Regions from separate parts of the Pseudomonas sp. LB3P81 genome, predicted to be linked through region 3. Evidence: predicted binding sites of a transcription regulator. Region 3 holds the regulator's gene; each other region holds the start of a gene.

Region 1 (4,211 bases), 810 kb from region 3:
AACGCGCGGGCATCATTCACGCCTTCGCCGGCAGCAAGGAAGAGGCCTGCGAGTACATCAGGCTCGGTTTCAAACTGGGCCTCGGCGGCGCGGCGACCTGGCCGCAGGCGTTGCGCATGCACCGCGTGTTGGCTGAATTGCCGCTGGATTCGGTGGTGCTGGAAACCGACTCACCGGACATGGCGCCCGCCATGTTTCCCGGTCAACGCAACAGCCCGGCGCATCTGCCGGCGATTTGTTCGGCGCTGGCGGACATCATGGTGATCAGCCCGGAACGGTTGGCCAGCGTCAGCACCGCCAATGCGTGTGAAGTTTTTAACTGGTGAGATGCACTCCTGTAGGAGCGAGCTTGCTCGCGAAAAACGTCCAGGCGACGCGTTCATCCAGACAGCACGCGCCATCGTTGACGTCCATCGCGAGCAAGCTCGCTCCTACAGGGTACGGTTTTCAGCATCAAACCCTAAACGCACTGATCAGTTGTTTGAGCTCCACTACCTGAGCCGACAACGCCCGACTGGCGTCTTCGGTCTGGTGCGCGCCCTCAGCGGTGCGTTCACCGGCACGGTTGATCTCGACGATATTCTGGTCGATGTCGTGCGCCACGGCGGTCTGTTGTTCCACTGCGGCAGCGATCTGTTGGTTCTGATCGACGATCATGCCGACTGCGCCGAGGATATTTTCCAGCGCCTGCTGGACCTTTTCCGACTGCCCCACCGTGCCGTTGGCCATCTGATGGCTAGTGCCCATGGCCTTCACCGCCGCACCGACACCGCTGTGCAGTTTGGCGATCATCAGTTCGATTTCCTCGGTGGATTGCTGTGTGCGTTTGGCCAGGGTCCGGACCTCGTCCGCTACCACCGCGAATCCTCGACCCTGCTCGCCCGCCCTCGCCGCCTCGATGGCCGCGTTGAGCGCCAGCAGGTTGGTCTGCTCAGCGATGCTTTTGATCACTTCCAACACGCGGCTGATGGACTGGCTGTCGCTGGCCAGTTGATTGATCACCAGCACCGATTGATCGATCTCGTTGGCCAGTGCGGCAATGCTGCCCTGTTGCGATTCCACCAGACCGCGCCCGCTGATGGTCTCGTCGTTGACGCTATGGGCGCTGCTGACCGCGGCCGCAGCACTGCGGGCCACTTCCAGTGACGTGGCCGACATCTGATTCATGGCCGTGGCGACCTGCTCGATCTGCGTGCGCTGCCCCGCGACGGCCTGGTTACTTTGGGCTGACACACTCTCGACCTGACCGGCCTGACGCTCGACTTCACTGACGGTATGGCCGACACGCTCGATCAGGTCATGGATTTTCTTCACGGTGCCGTTGAACACCTCGCCCAACTCGCCCAGTTCATCGCGGCTGTTGGCATTGAAGGTCACGGTCATGTCGCCGGCCGCCACCTTGTCCATCATCGCGCCAAGACGCTTGAGGGTGGTGCGGGTCGAGGCGTAGAAGCCGCCATAGAGGTAAAAAATCAGCACAAACACTACCGACAACGCGACGGCCTGCAGGACCATGTGCGTACGGTTCTGAGTCAATCGTTGCTGCAACTGGGTATCGAGGAATTTCAGGGTGGCTTCGTTGAGTTGGTAAGTCTGGTCCATCAGGCCGGTGACCTGATCGTAAAAGGCCTGCCACGGCGCATCGAGGGTGTCGGCCATTACCACTTGTTCTTCGAACAGTTCACTGGCCTTTTTCAGCGACGCCTTACTGCTCTCGGCCTGGGCACTCAGGGTTTCACGCGCCGCTTTGCTTGAGCCCAGCGCGTCCTGCAACTTCAGGCCGTACTCGGCCTGCAGCTTTTCGATCTGCGCCAGCAACTCATCGAAACGGGTGCTCGACGACGAATTGAGGAACCCTTGTCCCAGCGAATAGGAGCCCATCGCGCGGCCATCGCCCAATATCTGGGTGACGGGCGGCGTGACATTGGTAATGAGTTCAGTGAGCTGACGCATGTCGGTCTGGTTGTCGCGGCTCAAGCCTGCCTGACTGGCGATGATCTGGCTGAAAATCTGTGCGTTGCCGAGCAACTTGCCGATCAGCGCACTTTTGCTTTGCAGGGAGTTTTCCGTTTGCTGGGCCTTGAACGCGCTGATCATTTCATCGCGTTTGCCATCGAAAACCGTGATTTGTTCCGGATCGGTGGTCATCGCCACCAGCCCTTGCAGGCGGGCCAGCACGCTTTGTTCCAGGGCACTGATCTTGGATTCGACATTGCCTGCCTTGCCGGACTGGCCAAGGGTGACGTTGATCTGCACCAGGTTGTTCAGGGTTTCCAGATCGCGTCGCAGGGCCAGGCTGCTGCCCAGCAAGTCGAGGCTCTGCAGTTCAACCTGAGTGCCCTGGAATTCACGATAGGAATCGCGCACGAGGTAAAAGTTGGTCACCAGCATCGGCACCAGGAACAGAACGCTGATCAGGCTGAACTTCATGCCGAAGCTCAGGCGATTCATTAGCGCAACGGCGGGATAGAGCAAGCTCTTCACTGGAAGTCTCCCTTTGCATTCTTATTTTTATTGGCAGGCACAGACAGGCAGCAGATAGCCACTATTCAGTGCAATCTCTGTATAGCTTAAATCGGCAGGGGGGTTTGTAACTTAAGGTAAATGGCGGGGAGCTGCTCTTCAGGTAGAGGGTGTCCTTTCAGACAAGTGATATCCCTTGTGGCGAGGGAGCTTGCTCCCGTTCGGCTGCGAAGCAGTCGCAAACCTGAACAACCAGGTCTGTCTGAACAGATGCTGGGGGGGCGCTTCGCACCCAGCGGGAGCAAGCTCCCTCGCCACAATGAGTTCACTTCAGACGTCGGATTATGGCAATACCGTCCACAACGCAAAACCGGCGTACCAGAGCACCGCCGCCCGCAGAAGCAATTCCCAGATCCGGTCGAGACTGTTGATGCCGTCCGGTCCGACCACCGGTGCAGGAATTTCACCGGCCACCAGCCCGACTTTCTCGATCAACCGGGCGGCGCTGATGTTCCAGTTCAGCAGTTCGTGCAGCATCACCCGGCTGACCGCGACAAAGTTGCCGACCAGCGCGAAGCTGGCCGCCAGCAGACGCACCGGCACCCAATCGAACGCGTGGCGCAATTGTGCGGCGCGCTCGGCGACAGCCAGGTTCTGCCCATGTTCTTCGGCAAGTGCCAGCAGTCGATAGCTCAGCGCCGCCACCGGGCCCAACAGGAAGTACCAGAAAATCACCGCAAAAAAGCTCTGGTAGGCCTCCCAGAGCAGATGCCCTTCAACCCGTTCCAGCAGTTGCTCGCCGCTGTCGGCGCAAATATCCAGGTCGCGCTTTGCCACATGAGCGGCGGCTTGCAAGTCTTCCCGACGCCAGGCATCGCGAAACGGCCCGAGACCGGCCAGCAGATCACCGCGGCCCAGGCTGTAAATAACCACCAGCAAATGCACCGGCAACGCCAACAGCCCGTAAGCGACCGGTTCCAGCACCAGCAGCAGCAAACCCAGCAGCGCCACCGGCAGCAATACCAGAATCACCAATATCAACCACGGACGATTGACCAGGCGCGGGCTGACTTCAAGCTTGTGCAGCTCGCGTATCCAGCCGCCGTCACGTTGAATCCGATGGCGCAGGGCTGAAAATTTCTCGATCCACACCGCCAACAGCAACACCAGAAAACTCATTCTTGTTCCTCTTTAGCCAGGGCGGCTTTAGCCGGGGCGGCGTGCCAAGGCGGTGCGATAACGTGCCCAGTCGAACGCCGGCCCCGGATCGGTCTTGCGCCCCGGTGCGATGTCGCTATGGCCACAGATGCGCTGTGCGGTAATGGCCGTGAAGGTGCTTTGCAGCTGCAAGGTCAGGGCCGTCAACGCATCATATTGAGCGTCGGTGAACGGTAGATCATCCGTGCCTTCGAGCTCGATGCCCACGGAAAAATCGTTACAGGTTTCCCGACCGTCGAAACACGACACGCCAGCATGCCAGGCGCGCTCAAGACATGAGACAAACTGAGTGACAGTGCCGTCACGCTCAATCAGAAAGTGCGCGGACACCCGCAGGTCAGCGATCCCTTCAAAGTAGGGATGCTCTGTGACATCCAGCCGGTTCTGGAAAAATTCCTGCACCTTGCCGGTGGCGAACTGCGCCGGCGGCAGACTGATGTTGTGGATCACCAGCAGGGAAATTTCGCCCGTGGGGCGCGCATTGAAGTTGGGTGAAGGGCATACATTCACGCCCTGGCACCAACCGCTCG
Region 2 (4,211 bases), 2.9 Mb from region 3:
CTTACAATGTGAGCTCACGCGACGTGACGGTCATTGATCAACTCGCCAACTGACACACAAGGTCAGTCGCTTTTCAGGATCAATGGAGAGAAGCAGGCGGGAATAGCGTTTACAAAACAAGAAAGATGAATCGCAATGTCAGAAAGAAAACCCCTATTTTCAAATTTGTGGCCTTGTCGAAAACAAGGCCACAAATTCCATCAAGGCGTTAGAAACTTCAGAAAAGCTTCCGCCCCTTGTTCGCCGCGATACGCATGCGCAGGGCGTTCAGCTTGATGAAGCCGGCCGCATCCGCCTGGTTGTAGGCGCCGCCATCTTCTTCAAATGTCGCAATATTGGCGTCGAACAACGATTCGTCGGACTTGCGGCCAGTGACGATCACGTTGCCCTTGTACAGCTTCAGGCGCACAACGCCGTTCACGTGTGCCTGGGAAGCATCGATCATCTGTTGCAGCATCAGACGCTCAGGGCTCCACCAGTAACCTGTGTAGATCAGGCTGGCGTATTTAGGCATCAACTCGTCTTTGAGGTGAGCCACTTCGCGGTCCAGGGTGATCGATTCGATCGCACGGTGAGCGCGCAGCATGATGGTGCCGCCCGGGGTTTCGTAGCAACCACGGGACTTCATGCCCACGTAACGGTTCTCGACGATGTCGAGGCGGCCGATACCGTGCTCGCCACCGATACGGTTCAGGGTCGCCAGCACGGTGGCCGGGGTCATTTCGACGCCGTCCAGTGCAACGATGTCGCCGTTGCGGTAGGTCAGTTCCAGGTACTGCGCCTTGTCAGGAGCCTTCTCCGGGGAGACGGTCCATTTCCACATGTCTTCTTCGTGCTCGGTCCAGGTGTCTTCCAGCACGCCGCCTTCATAGGAGATGTGCAGCAAGTTGGCATCCATCGAGTACGGGGATTTTTTCTTGCCGTGACGCTCGATCGGGATGTTGTGCTTTTCAGCGTAATCCATCAGCTTTTCACGGGACAGCAGGTCCCATTCGCGCCACGGTGCAATCACTTTTACACCTGGCTTCAGGGCGTAGGCGCCCAGTTCGAAACGAACCTGGTCGTTGCCTTTGCCGGTGGCGCCGTGGGAAATGGCGTCAGCGCCGGTTTCGTTGGCGATTTCGATCAGGCGCTTGGCGATCAACGGACGAGCGATGGAAGTACCCAGCAGGTACTCGCCTTCGTAAACGGTGTTGGCGCGGAACATCGGGAAAACGAAATCGCGCACGAATTCTTCGCGCAGATCGTCGATGTAGATCTCTTTCACGCCCATGGCCTGAGCCTTGGCGCGTGCAGGTTCGACCTCTTCGCCCTGACCCAGGTCAGCGGTGAAGGTCACGACTTCACAGTTATAAGTATCCTGCAGCCACTTGAGGATCACCGAAGTGTCCAGGCCGCCGGAATACGCCAGAACGACCTTGTTTACGTCCGCCATGCCATCACTCCACGGGGTTCTACGGAAAGCCGTCAAGTCTACCGCTCATGCAGGGTAATTTACAGAGGCGCGACAGCTTATGACGACGAAGCGACAGATTATGTCGAGCGGGCGACGATAACAACCGGTTCAGGACGTCTTCGCGGCGCTCGCCGACACCGTGACCTGAGGCGCCGGCTGCTCGGTGGGCGCGACCCGTGCGAGGTGCACGTTGACCCGACGGTTCTTCGCCCGATTGACCGCATTGGTGTTGGGTGCCAACGGATAACGCTCGCCGTGAAAGCGCACAGTAATCTGCGATTCCTGAAGACCGTTGGCCTTGAAGAACTCCATGACCGCCAGAGCCCGACGCCGCGAAAGGTCTCGATTGGCCAGGCGGTTGCCGCTGTTGTCGGAGTGGCCGTCGAGCTCGATGTGATTGACCGTCGGATCGGCCTTCATGAACTCCAGCATCACCTGCAGCTGAGCCTTGGCCTGCGCGTCGAGATCCAGGCCGTCGCCGGGAAAGCCGATCTGCGTTTGTTTGACCTGCTCGAAATTCTTCGGCAGCAGTTTCGCCACGCAGCCCTGATAATCGTTGAACGCCTTGCTGAACTTGACCGGCAACAGGCGCACTTCCGACACCCGGCCATCGCCCGAATAATGTCGAACGAGCGGGCTGCGCCCATCCATCAGACCGCTGATCAAGCGCCCGGCCTGAACTTGCGAGCTGTTGAACAGCACATTGCCGCTGCCGATCTGCACGGAACCGAGATTGATGTCGCCACGCCCTGGCTGCCAGGGTGCAGCGGCCGCCAACAAGGTCGCCGAGCCGCCGCCGACCATCGAGTTGTAGGCTTTCAGACGAAACGTCGCCTGCTCGCCAGCGCGACGCACGAACTCACCCGAACCGAAATCGGTGATCGGTTGAGTCAGGCGGCACTCGAACTTGTCCCCTTCGACCGTCCACTCGATGCTCTCCAGACGGGTCTGGAAAGTGAGCGCCATCGCGGGAAGGCTGGCAAACACACTGAGCAAGGCTAAATAACGCTGGCGCACGGGAGGCTCCACTGGCTTCTACAACAAAAAGACCGACACACATATGTTTACGGCATACCTGTTGGATATCGGAAGCTTCCCGCAAAACTTGATAGCGAGTGCCTGAGAGAGTCTTTTCCGGTAGCATTCCCTTCAGTTTGACCCGCCTGGAATCCCCTCATGTCCGACCGCCTGACCCTGCTGCGTCCCGACGACTGGCATATTCATCTTCGCGATGGAGCCGTGTTGACCAATACCGTTGCGGATGTCGCGCGCACCTTTGGTCGCGCCATCATCATGCCCAACCTGGTACCTCCGGTGCGTAACGCCGCTGAAGCCGACGGCTATCGCCAGCGGATTCTCGCTGCACGTCCGGCCGGCAGCCGTTTCGAACCGTTGATGGTGCTTTACCTGACCGACCGCACCCAGCCCGAAGAAATTCGTGAGGCCAAGGCCAGCGGTTTCATTCACGCCGCCAAGTTGTACCCGGCCGGAGCGACCACCAACTCGGACTCTGGCGTCACCAGCATCGACAAGATCTTCCCTGCACTTGAGGCCATGGCCGAAATCGGGATGCCTTTGTTGGTTCACGGTGAAGTCACCCGTGGCGATGTCGACGTGTTCGACCGCGAAAAATTCTTCATCGATGAGCATATGCGTCGTGTGGTCGAACGTTTCCCGACGCTCAAAGTGGTGTTCGAACACATCACCACCGCGGACGCCGTGCAGTTCGTCAACGAGGCTTCGGCCAACGTTGGCGCGACCATCACCGCGCATCACTTGCTGTACAACCGCAACCACATGCTGGTTGGCGGGATTCGGCCGCACTTCTATTGCCTGCCGATTCTCAAGCGCAATACGCACCAGGAAGCCTTGCTCGACGCCGCCACCAGCGGCAGCGACAAGTTCTTCCTCGGCACTGACTCGGCGCCACACGCCCAGCACGCCAAGGAAGCCGCTTGCGGTTGCGCCGGTTGCTACACCGCGTATGCGGCGATCGAGATGTACGCCGAAGCGTTCGAACAGCGCAATGCGCTGGACAAGCTCGAAGCCTTCGCCAGCCTTAACGGCCCGCGCTTCTATGGCCTGCCGGTGAACACCGATCGCATCACCCTGGTCCGCGAGGAGTGGACCGCCCCAACCAGCCTGCCATTTGGCGAGCTGACCGTTATCCCGCTGCGCGCCGGTGAAAAACTGCGCTGGCGCCTGCTGGAGGAACACGCGTGAGTGAAGACCATTTCGACGACGAACAGGACGGTCAAGGCGGCGGAGGTGGTCCACGCCACCCGATGGCAGCTCGATTCCGTGGATACCTGCCAGTCGTTGTCGACGTTGAAACCGGTGGTTTCAACTCTGCCACTGACGCCTTGCTGGAAATAGCCGCTACCACCATCGCCATGGATGAAAAGGGTTTTGTATACCCTGATCACACCTACTTCTTCCGCGTCGAGCCTTTTGAAGGCGCCAACATCGAAGCGGCAGCGCTGGAGTTCACCGGGATCAAACTCGATCACCCGCTGCGCATGGCGGTGAGTGAAGAAGCGGCGCTGACCGATATCTTCCGTGGCATCCGCAAGGCGTTGAAAGCCAACGGCTGCAAGCGGGCGATCCTGGTCGGGCACAACAGCAGTTTCGATCTGGGCTTCCTGAACGCGGCGGTTGCGCGCCTGGACATGAAGCGCAACCCGTTCCATCCGTTCTCCAGCTTCGACACGGCAACCCTCGCCGGCCTGGCCTACGGTCAAACCGTGCTGGCGAA
Region 3 (4,211 bases):
GTGCTGATCGATACCGCAGGCCTTCAGGCCAGCGATCCGGCACTGCGCATGCAGCTCGAAAGCCTGGCCGGTCGTGGTATCAAATCAAAAAATTATCTGGTTCTGGCAACCACCAGCCAGAAACAGGTTTTAACCGCCGCTTATCACAGTTACAAGCGCTGCGGGCTCGCTGGCTGCATCCTGACTAAACTGGATGAGACGGCAAGCCTGGGCGAGGTGTTGAGCCTGGCAATCAGTCATGAGTTGCCGGTGGCTTACCTGACCGATGGACCTCGGATTCCGGATGATTTGCATCTGCCGCGTCGTCATCAGTTGGTCAGCCGCGCCGTCAGTGTGCAAATGCAGGAAGAACCCAGCGAGGAAGCCATGGCTGACATGTTCGCTGACATTTACCACAGTCCGACCAAGCAGGTCGGCTGAGGTGACAATGAATAGTTTTTGTACCTACATCGATGGTCTGCCATGCATTGTTCAGTTGATGAACGCGCAGCCAGTAATGTGGCCTCCGTCTATGCAAGACAAGGTAAAGAAATAACATGGGCAGCATGCATCCCGTACAGGTGATCGCGGTGACCGGCGGCAAAGGTGGCGTCGGGAAGACTAATGTGTCAGTGAACTTGTCCCTGGCTCTAGCTGAGCTCGGCCGGCGCGTCATGCTGCTGGACGCCGATCTGGGGCTGGCGAATGTCGACGTCCTGCTGGGACTGACACCCAAACGTACCCTGGCCGACGTGATCGAAGGCCGCTGTGAGCTGCGCGACGTGTTGTTGCAGGGGCCCGGTGGCATCCGCATCGTCCCGGCGGCGTCCGGCACTCAGAGCATGGTGCATCTGAGCCCGGCGCAGCATGCCGGCCTGATCCAGGCGTTCAGCGATATCGGCGATAACCTCGACGTCCTGGTGATCGACACCGCTGCGGGTATTGGTGAGTCGGTCGTCAGTTTCGTTCGCGCCGCGCAGGAAGTCTTGCTGGTGGTCTGCGACGAGCCGACCTCGATCACCGACGCCTACGCACTGATCAAACTGCTTAACCGCGACTACGGCATGAACCGCTTCCGCGTTCTGGCCAACATGGCCCAGAGCCCGCAGGAAGGTCGCAACCTGTTCGCCAAGTTGACCAAAGTCACGGATCGCTTCCTCGACGTCGCCTTACAATACGTCGGTGCGGTGCCGTACGACGAAAGCGTGCGCAAGGCCGTTCAGAAGCAGCGTGCGGTTTATGAAGCTTTCCCGCGTTCCAAGTGCTCCCTGGCCTTCAAGGCCATCGCACAAAAGGTCGATACCTGGCCGCTGCCCGCCAACCCGCGTGGGCACCTGGAGTTTTTCGTCGAGCGCCTCGTGCAACAAACGGCAGGACCCGTGCTATGACAGCCAGCGGTTACAATCTTTACAAGAAGTCGGCGCGTGACGCGCAGTACGAGCTGATCGAGCGTTACGCGCCACTGGTCAAACGCATTGCTTACCACTTGCTGGCGCGTTTGCCGGCCAGTGTCCAGGTCGAAGACCTGATCCAGGCCGGCATGATCGGCCTGCTTGAAGTATCGACCAAATACGACGCCAGCAAAGGCGCGAGTTTCGAGACTTACGCGGGCATTCGAATCCGCGGCGCGATGCTCGATGAAGTCCGCAAGGGGGACTGGGCGCCACGTTCGGTCCACCGCAATACCCGCATGGTCAGCGACGCAATTCGCTCGATTGAAGCTAAAACCGGTCGTGACGCTAAAGATCACGAAGTTGCGGCCGAACTCCAATTGAGTCTCGACGATTACTACGGGATTTTGAACGACACCCTGGGCAGCCGGTTATTCAGTTTCGACGATCTGTTGCAGGACGGCGAACACGAAGGGCTGCACGAGGATGGCGCGAGTGCTCATCTCGAGCCGTCACGCGATCTGGAAGATGAACGCTTCCAGGCGGCGCTGGCGGACGCGATTGCCAATTTGCCGGAGCGTGAGCGACTGGTGTTGGCGCTGTACTACGACGAAGAGTTGAATCTCAAGGAAATCGGTGAGGTCCTGGGGGTCAGCGAATCTCGGGTCAGCCAGTTACACAGCCAGTGCGCGGCCCGTTTGCGGGGGCGTTTGGGGGAGTGGCGAGCGCGCTGAAGGCAGTGTGGGGACACTGCGAACGTGGCTGGTGTGGTGTTGAACTGCGCCGGTTTCGATCTGTTGTGCTCCAGACAGTCATTGAGTGCTTTGCCGGATTGATTGAAATGGCGCGTCCAGGTGCTGGGCGCGTTTAAGACTGCTTGGAGGTCGAATTGGACAAGAACATGAAAATCCTCATCGTTGATGACTTCTCAACGATGCGGCGGATCATAAAAAACCTGTTGCGTGACCTTGGGTTCACCAACACGGTCGAGGCCGACGATGGCACTACTGCCATTCCGGTTCTCAACAGCGGAAGCATCGACTTTCTGGTAACGGACTGGAACATGCCTGGCATGACCGGTATCGATCTGCTGCGTCACGTGCGCGCCGATGAAAAGCTCAAGCACCTGCCGGTGCTGATGGTGACCGCTGAAGCCAAGCGCGAGCAGATCATCGAAGCGGCCCAGGCCGGTGTTAACGGCTATGTGGTCAAACCCTTCACGGCCCAGGCGTTGAAAGAAAAAATCGAGAAGATTTTCGAACGCATCGGTTGAGAAACTGCGCCACGGGGGAGCTATGGACCAAAAAGAATCTTCACAGGGCAATTTTGAATCGACCCTGAAAAAACACGCGGTCGAACTGGTCGAAAGCCTTGAAAAAGGCAAGTTCGGCGACGCTGTACAACTGATCCATGAGCTCAATCAGACCCGTGACCGCGGCCTGTATCAGGAAGTGGGCAAGCTCACCCGCGAGCTGCACAGCGCGATCGTCAATTTCCAGATTGACCCGCACATGCCGCAAGCCGAGGAAGTGTCGCAGATCACGGATGCCACCGAGCGTCTGGGTTACGTTGTGAAACTGACCGAGGCTGCTGCCAACCGCACCATGGATCTGGTCGAAAACTCCACGCCGCTGGTCAACAGCCTGAGCAATGAAGCCCAGGCGCTGAGCACGGACTGGGGGCGGTTCATGCGTCGCGAGGTCGGGGCTGAGGAGTTCCGCGAACTGGCACGGCGTGTCGACGGTTTCCTGACACGCAGCAGCGTGGACAACCGCGCGGTGTCGAGCAACCTCAACGACATTCTGCTCGCTCAGGATTACCAGGACCTCACAGGTCAAGTGATCAAGCGTGTGACCCAATTGGTCACTGAAGTTGAAAGCAACCTGCTCAAGCTCGTGCTCATGGCCAGTCACGTGGACCGCTTTGCGGGCATCGAACATGACCGTGAAGCGATGCTTGCTGAAAAAGATCCGCAAAAACATCTCTCTCAGGGTGAAGGTCCGCAGATTCATGCCGATAAAAGAGAAGACGTTGTGTCCGGTCAGGACGATGTGGACGATTTGCTATCCAGCCTAGGGTTTTAGAATTTTAGGTATTTTAGGTTTTTAGACCTGTTAGGAGCACACCCTTAATGAGCTTCGGCGCCGATGAAGAGATCCTTCAGGATTTCCTGGTTGAGGCCGGCGAGATTCTTGAGCAACTGTCCGAACAACTGGTCGAGCTTGAAAGCCGACCGGATGATGCGGACTTGCTCAATGCAATTTTTCGCGGTTTTCACACTGTAAAAGGGGGCGCCGGCTTCCTCCAGCTCAACGAGCTGGTGGAGTGCTGTCACATCGCCGAGAACGTGTTCGACATCCTGCGCAAGGGTGAGCGTCGCGTCGACCCGGAATTGATGGACGTGGTTCTCGAAGCGCTGGACGCGGTGAACAGCATGTTCAGCGAAGTCCGCGAACGCAGCCCGATCACGGCTGCCACGCCTGAATTGCTTGCAGCCCTGGCCCGTCTGGCCGAGCCGCAATCCGCCGATCAAGCCGCGCCTGTGGCTGAAGTGGTGGAAGAACCGGCTGCCGAAGCCGATTCGGGCGACATCACCGATAGCGAATTTGAACAACTGCTGGACTCGCTGAACGCCGTCAAGGCTCAGGCCGAGGCGCCGGCGGCTGCTCCGGTTGCAGCTTCCGATGCTGCGGCCAGCGACGAAATCACCGATGCAGAATTCGAGTCGTTGCTCGATCAACTGCACGGCAAAGGCCAGTTCGCCGTCGACGCGGTAGCTGCGCCTGCTGCACCGGCTGCCCCGAAAGCGCCAGGCGACAGCTCCGACATTACCGACGACGA
Region 4 (4,211 bases), 870 kb from region 3:
GGGTGATCCACAGTGGCCAGCATTGAACGCGCTTTTGCGCCATCCAGACCTGCGCCACCAGGCTGAAGCCAGTCAACGCCGCGTCGAGCCAGGGTTGGGCGGCATCGGTCCAGTGCGCCATGGCCGCGCCGAGCAACAGACTGCCGAGGGCACCGACGGCCAGGCCTGACACGATCGATTCACCCTTGAGTTGGCTCACTTGCCGCCCTTGCCGTGCTGCCCCCGCGCGCGTCCATTGCCACCAGCCATAGAGTTGCAACGCGGCGTAGATCACCTGCAACAGCATGTCCGAATACAGCTTCACTTCAAAAAAGACCCAACTGTAAAGCGACACCATGACCAGGCCGATCGGCCAGCACCAGGGGTTCTGTTTGACCGTCAACCAGACGGCAATGACACCGAGGGCGGCGGCAAACAGTTCAAGCCCGGACATGGCGGTTCCTTGGGGAAATCGTAGAGGGGGCGGATTGTACCGGGATTGTACTGATGAGGCTTCTGTGGCGAGCGAGCTTGCTCGCGCTGGGACGCGTAGCGGCCCAAAAATCTTGCGGCTGCTTCGCACCCGAGCGCGAGCAAGCTCGCTCGCCACAGGGGGGTGGTGTTTTCCTGGTTAAACCCGGAACTGCTTGAGCAACCCGCTCAACTGTTCGCTCAATTCCTTGAGACGCACGCTCGCCACACTCGACTGTTCCGCCGCCAGTGCCGTGCTGTGGGACAAACCGGCCGCCTGGGTGACGTTCTGGTTGATATCCTCGACCACGTGGGCCTGTTGCAGCGTGGCGCTGGCGATGGAGGTGTTCAGGCCGTTGAGGTTGCGCAGTGCCTGGCCAATGGCATTCAGGCTCGCACCGGCGAGGCCGGCCTGTTCGATGGTCAGTTGGGACGCGCGGCTGCTGTCGCCAATGACCTTGACCGCCGCTTCAGAGTGGCTTTGCAGGCGCTCGATCATTGACTGGATCTCGGCGGTGGACTTCTGGGTGCGCTGCGCCAGCAGGCGCACCTCATCCGCCACGACGGCAAACCCGCGACCTTGCTCGCCGGCCCGGGCGGCCTCGATGGCGGCGTTGAGGGCGAGCAGGTTAGTCTGCTCGGCGATGGAGCGGATCACTTCGAGCACGCTGCCGATCTGAGTGCTTTCGGTGGCCAGGGTGCGGATGACTTCCACGGCCTGATCAATGGTGCCGGATAACTTGTCTATCTGTTGCAGGCTGCTGTCGATGTTGACCTGGCCCTGTTGCGCCTGGGATTCGGCATCGCGCATTTCGCTGGCCGCCTGCTCGGCGTTCTTCGCCACATCCTGCACGCCGTACGTCACTTCATTGATGGCCGTGGCCACCAGTTCCATCTGCTGGGATTGCTGCTGACTGCGTTGCTGGGCCTGGGCGGCGTCGTTGCCGAGCTCGCTGGACGACTGGCCCAGAGCGCTGGCGGACGCCTGCAATTCACCGATCACCAACCGCAGTTTGGCGGTAAAGGCATTGAAGTGGCGGGCCAGCTGCGTCACTTCATCCTGGCCATGGGTATCGAGGCTGCGGGTCAGGTCGCTTTCGCCGCTGGCAATGTTGGCCATGGCGTTCACGGTTTCCTGGAGTGGGCGCACGATGCTGCGGGCAATCAGGGTCACCAGTAGCGCCATGATGGCGGCAATCACCAGCCCGACGAGTGAAGCTTTCCAGACCTGGCCCATGAACTCGGCCTGCATGTCGTCGATGTACACGCCCGAGCCGATCACCCAGCCCCAAGGTTCGAACAGTTTGACGTAGGAAGTTTTTTCCACCGGTTCGCTGGCGCCCGGCTTCGGCCAGCGATAGTCGATCGAGCCGGCGCCCTTGGCCTTGGCGAGGGCGGCCATTTCATTGAACACCGCAAACCCGTCCGGGTCGCGGATCGCCGAGAGGTTCTGGCCATCGAGTTTCGGGTTGGCCGGGTGCATGATCATCACCGGCGTCAGGTCGTTGATCCAGAAGTAGTCGTTCTGGTCATAGCGCAGGCCGCGAACGGCGGTCAGCGCCTGTTTCTGCGCGGCATCGCGCGTGAGGGTGCCGGCAGTTTCCAGGCCATGGTAATAGGTCAGAATACCGCTGGCCGTCTGCACGACGTGCTGGGTTTTCTGCGCCTTGGCGTGATAAAGGTCTTCGTGAATCTGCTTGAGCATCAACACGCCCAACGTCAAAAGCATCATGACGGCCACGATCAAAATGAGCCACAAACGGCGGCTGATCGACATATTTCGCAAGCTGTTCATAACGCGGTCACTCCAGTTTCTCTTTCTTGTAAAAAATAATCGCCAGCATCCAACCACACTTTGCCGATCGGGCATATCCGACCCAAGTCTTATAACTTGGCAGCGTTGATCAGCCTTGTCTGATAGGATTTCGGCCTCGCACGGAAAAACCTGAATCCAAGTCGATGTTTCACGGAATTTTTACGGTTCCGTCCGGATTCTGCGCGCGCAGGGTTTTTAGCTACGCTGACTGTTTTTGAAAAAATATTAACGAGGCATGCCGTCGCGCATCGCTTCTTGGGGGATTGATGGATCTTTGGACTGCCTTTTCGGCATTGATTCTTGGGGTTGTAGAAGGGCTGACAGAGTTTTTGCCCATTTCCAGTACCGGGCACCAGATTATCGTTGCCGACTTGCTCAACTTCGGTGGCGAGCGGGCGATGGCCTTCAACATCATTATTCAGCTCGGCGCGATTCTCGCGGTGGTGTGGGAGTTTCGCCGCAAGATTTTCGACGTAGTGGTTGGCTTGCCGACGCAGCCCGGCGCCCGGCGCTTTACCGCCAACCTGCTGATTGCCTTCCTGCCGGCCGTGGTATTGGGGGTGATCTTTGCTGACCTGATCCACCATTACCTGTTCAACCCGATTACCGTGGCCACGGCATTGGTCGTGGGCGGCATCGTGATGTTGTGGGCGGAACAGCGTCAACACGAGGTGCACGCCGAAACCGTCGATGAAATGACCTGGAAAGACGCCTTGAAAGTAGGTTTGGCCCAGTGTCTGGCCATGATTCCGGGCACTTCTCGTTCAGGCTCGACGATCATTGGTGGTTTGCTGTTCGGGTTGTCGCGCAAGACCGCCACCGAGTTTTCGTTTTTCCTGGCGATGCCGACCATGGTCGGAGCGGCGGTGTATTCGGGATACAAATATCGCGACCTGTTCGTGCCGGCTGATTTTCCGGTGTTCGCGATCGGCTTCGTTACCGCATTCATCTTCGCGATGATTGCTGTCAGAGCCTTACTCGTGTTCATCGGCAGCCACAGCTACGCGGCGTTCGCCTGGTATCGCATTGCGTTCGGTGTGGTGATTCTGGCCACCTGGCAATTCGGCTGGGTTGACTGGACTGCGGTCAAACCATGAGTGATGCCAGCGGGCGCAACAGTCCCGGACGCCGTTCCGGGGGTGAGATCCACAACCCGCGACTGAAACTGCTGGTGTTTGCGCTCGTGTGCGCGCTGCCGCTGATGGGCTCGTTGTCGTTTTGGCTGCGAGGGATTTCGCTGATTCCCCTGGCGGCCTACGGCATCGTCAGCGTGTTGGCGTTCTTCCTTTACTGGAGCGACAAGCGCAAGGCCCGCACCGATAGCTGGCGTACGCCCGAGAACGTGTTGCATGCGATAGAACTTGCCGGTGGCTGGCCGGGCGCCTTGCTGGCCCAGCAGGTGTTTAGGCACAAGACGCGCAAAGTGTCGTTTCAACTGCTGTTCTGGATGATCGTATTGCTGCATCAAGTGTTCTGGATTGATCAACTGTTCCTGGGTGCAAACCTGTTGGCGCTGTTCTAAAGCAGCAGCCCGACCTGCGTGCGCTTGGGCAGCTTACTCACCACCAGTTGATGAGAGCGTTGCAACAGACTTTGCAGTTCTTCGGCGCCCAGCGGGTAGGGCGTTTGCATGATGATCCACTGGGCCCGCGCCAGGTACGGCGCCGGATGAACGCCCGGGCGATCGCAATGCCCCAGGAACAGATCCTTGTCGACCTTGAAGGCGAGGGATTCACCCCGCAGGTTCTGCAGGGCGAACATCTTGTTCCCGGCAATCGAAAACACCCGCACTCCACCCCACTTGTAGTCTTCCCGCGCACCCGGCAGTGCCAGACAGAACTGTGCGACAGCCTCTTCGCTCATGCGTCCAGCCTTCATATCAGTCGGTCCCCACAGGCATTGAATGATTCGATCAAATGGTCGAGCCAGGCGCGTACCGCCGGCA

The links. The regulator FliA, encoded in region 3, starts transcription of late flagellar genes. The targets are predictions, from matches to a motif close to CTAAAGTTTNNNNNNNNNNNGCCGNTAA.
Region 1: a site for FliA is predicted at 2,573-2,600, ahead of ACYZTL_RS11675 (methyl-accepting chemotaxis protein). Genes of this name have one in related genera too.
Region 2: a site for FliA is predicted at 2,539-2,566, ahead of ACYZTL_RS21535 (flagellar protein MotY). Genes of this name have one in related genera too.
Region 4: a site for FliA is predicted at 2,373-2,400, ahead of ACYZTL_RS03770 (methyl-accepting chemotaxis protein). Genes of this name have one in related genera too.

Annotation. Positions count from the first base shown of each region.
Region 1 covers NZ_JBUBVG010000001.1:2,513,174-2,517,384, forward strand. The annotation lists gene ACYZTL_RS11670 (TatD family hydrolase) at 1-326, shown strand, start outside; gene ACYZTL_RS11675 (methyl-accepting chemotaxis protein) at 454-2,484, opposite strand; gene ampE (regulatory signaling modulator protein AmpE) at 2,806-3,642, opposite strand; gene ampD (1,6-anhydro-N-acetylmuramyl-L-alanine amidase AmpD) at 3,670-4,211, opposite strand, start outside.
Region 2 covers NZ_JBUBVG010000001.1:4,638,903-4,643,113, reverse strand. The annotation lists gene ACYZTL_RS21545 (hypothetical protein) at 1-53, shown strand, start outside; gene ACYZTL_RS21540 (argininosuccinate synthase) at 218-1,435, opposite strand; gene ACYZTL_RS21535 (flagellar protein MotY) at 1,565-2,473, opposite strand; gene pyrC (dihydroorotase) at 2,633-3,679, shown strand; gene rnt (ribonuclease T) at 3,676-4,211, shown strand, end outside.
Region 3 covers NZ_JBUBVG010000001.1:1,704,893-1,709,103, reverse strand. The annotation lists gene flhF (flagellar biosynthesis protein FlhF) at 1-420, shown strand, start outside; gene fleN (flagellar synthesis regulator FleN) at 537-1,367, shown strand; gene fliA (RNA polymerase sigma factor FliA) at 1,364-2,104, shown strand; gene ACYZTL_RS07880 (chemotaxis response regulator CheY) at 2,272-2,643, shown strand; gene ACYZTL_RS07875 (protein phosphatase CheZ) at 2,666-3,454, shown strand; gene ACYZTL_RS07870 (chemotaxis protein CheA) at 3,502-4,211, shown strand, end outside.
Region 4 covers NZ_JBUBVG010000001.1:836,495-840,705, reverse strand. The annotation lists gene pnuC (nicotinamide riboside transporter PnuC) at 1-433, opposite strand, end outside; gene ACYZTL_RS03770 (methyl-accepting chemotaxis protein) at 611-2,245, opposite strand; gene ACYZTL_RS03765 (undecaprenyl-diphosphate phosphatase) at 2,533-3,363, shown strand; gene ACYZTL_RS03760 (DUF1294 domain-containing protein) at 3,360-3,788, shown strand; gene ACYZTL_RS03755 (MmcQ/YjbR family DNA-binding protein) at 3,785-4,144, opposite strand; gene ACYZTL_RS03750 (LysR substrate-binding domain-containing protein) at 4,141-4,211, opposite strand, start outside.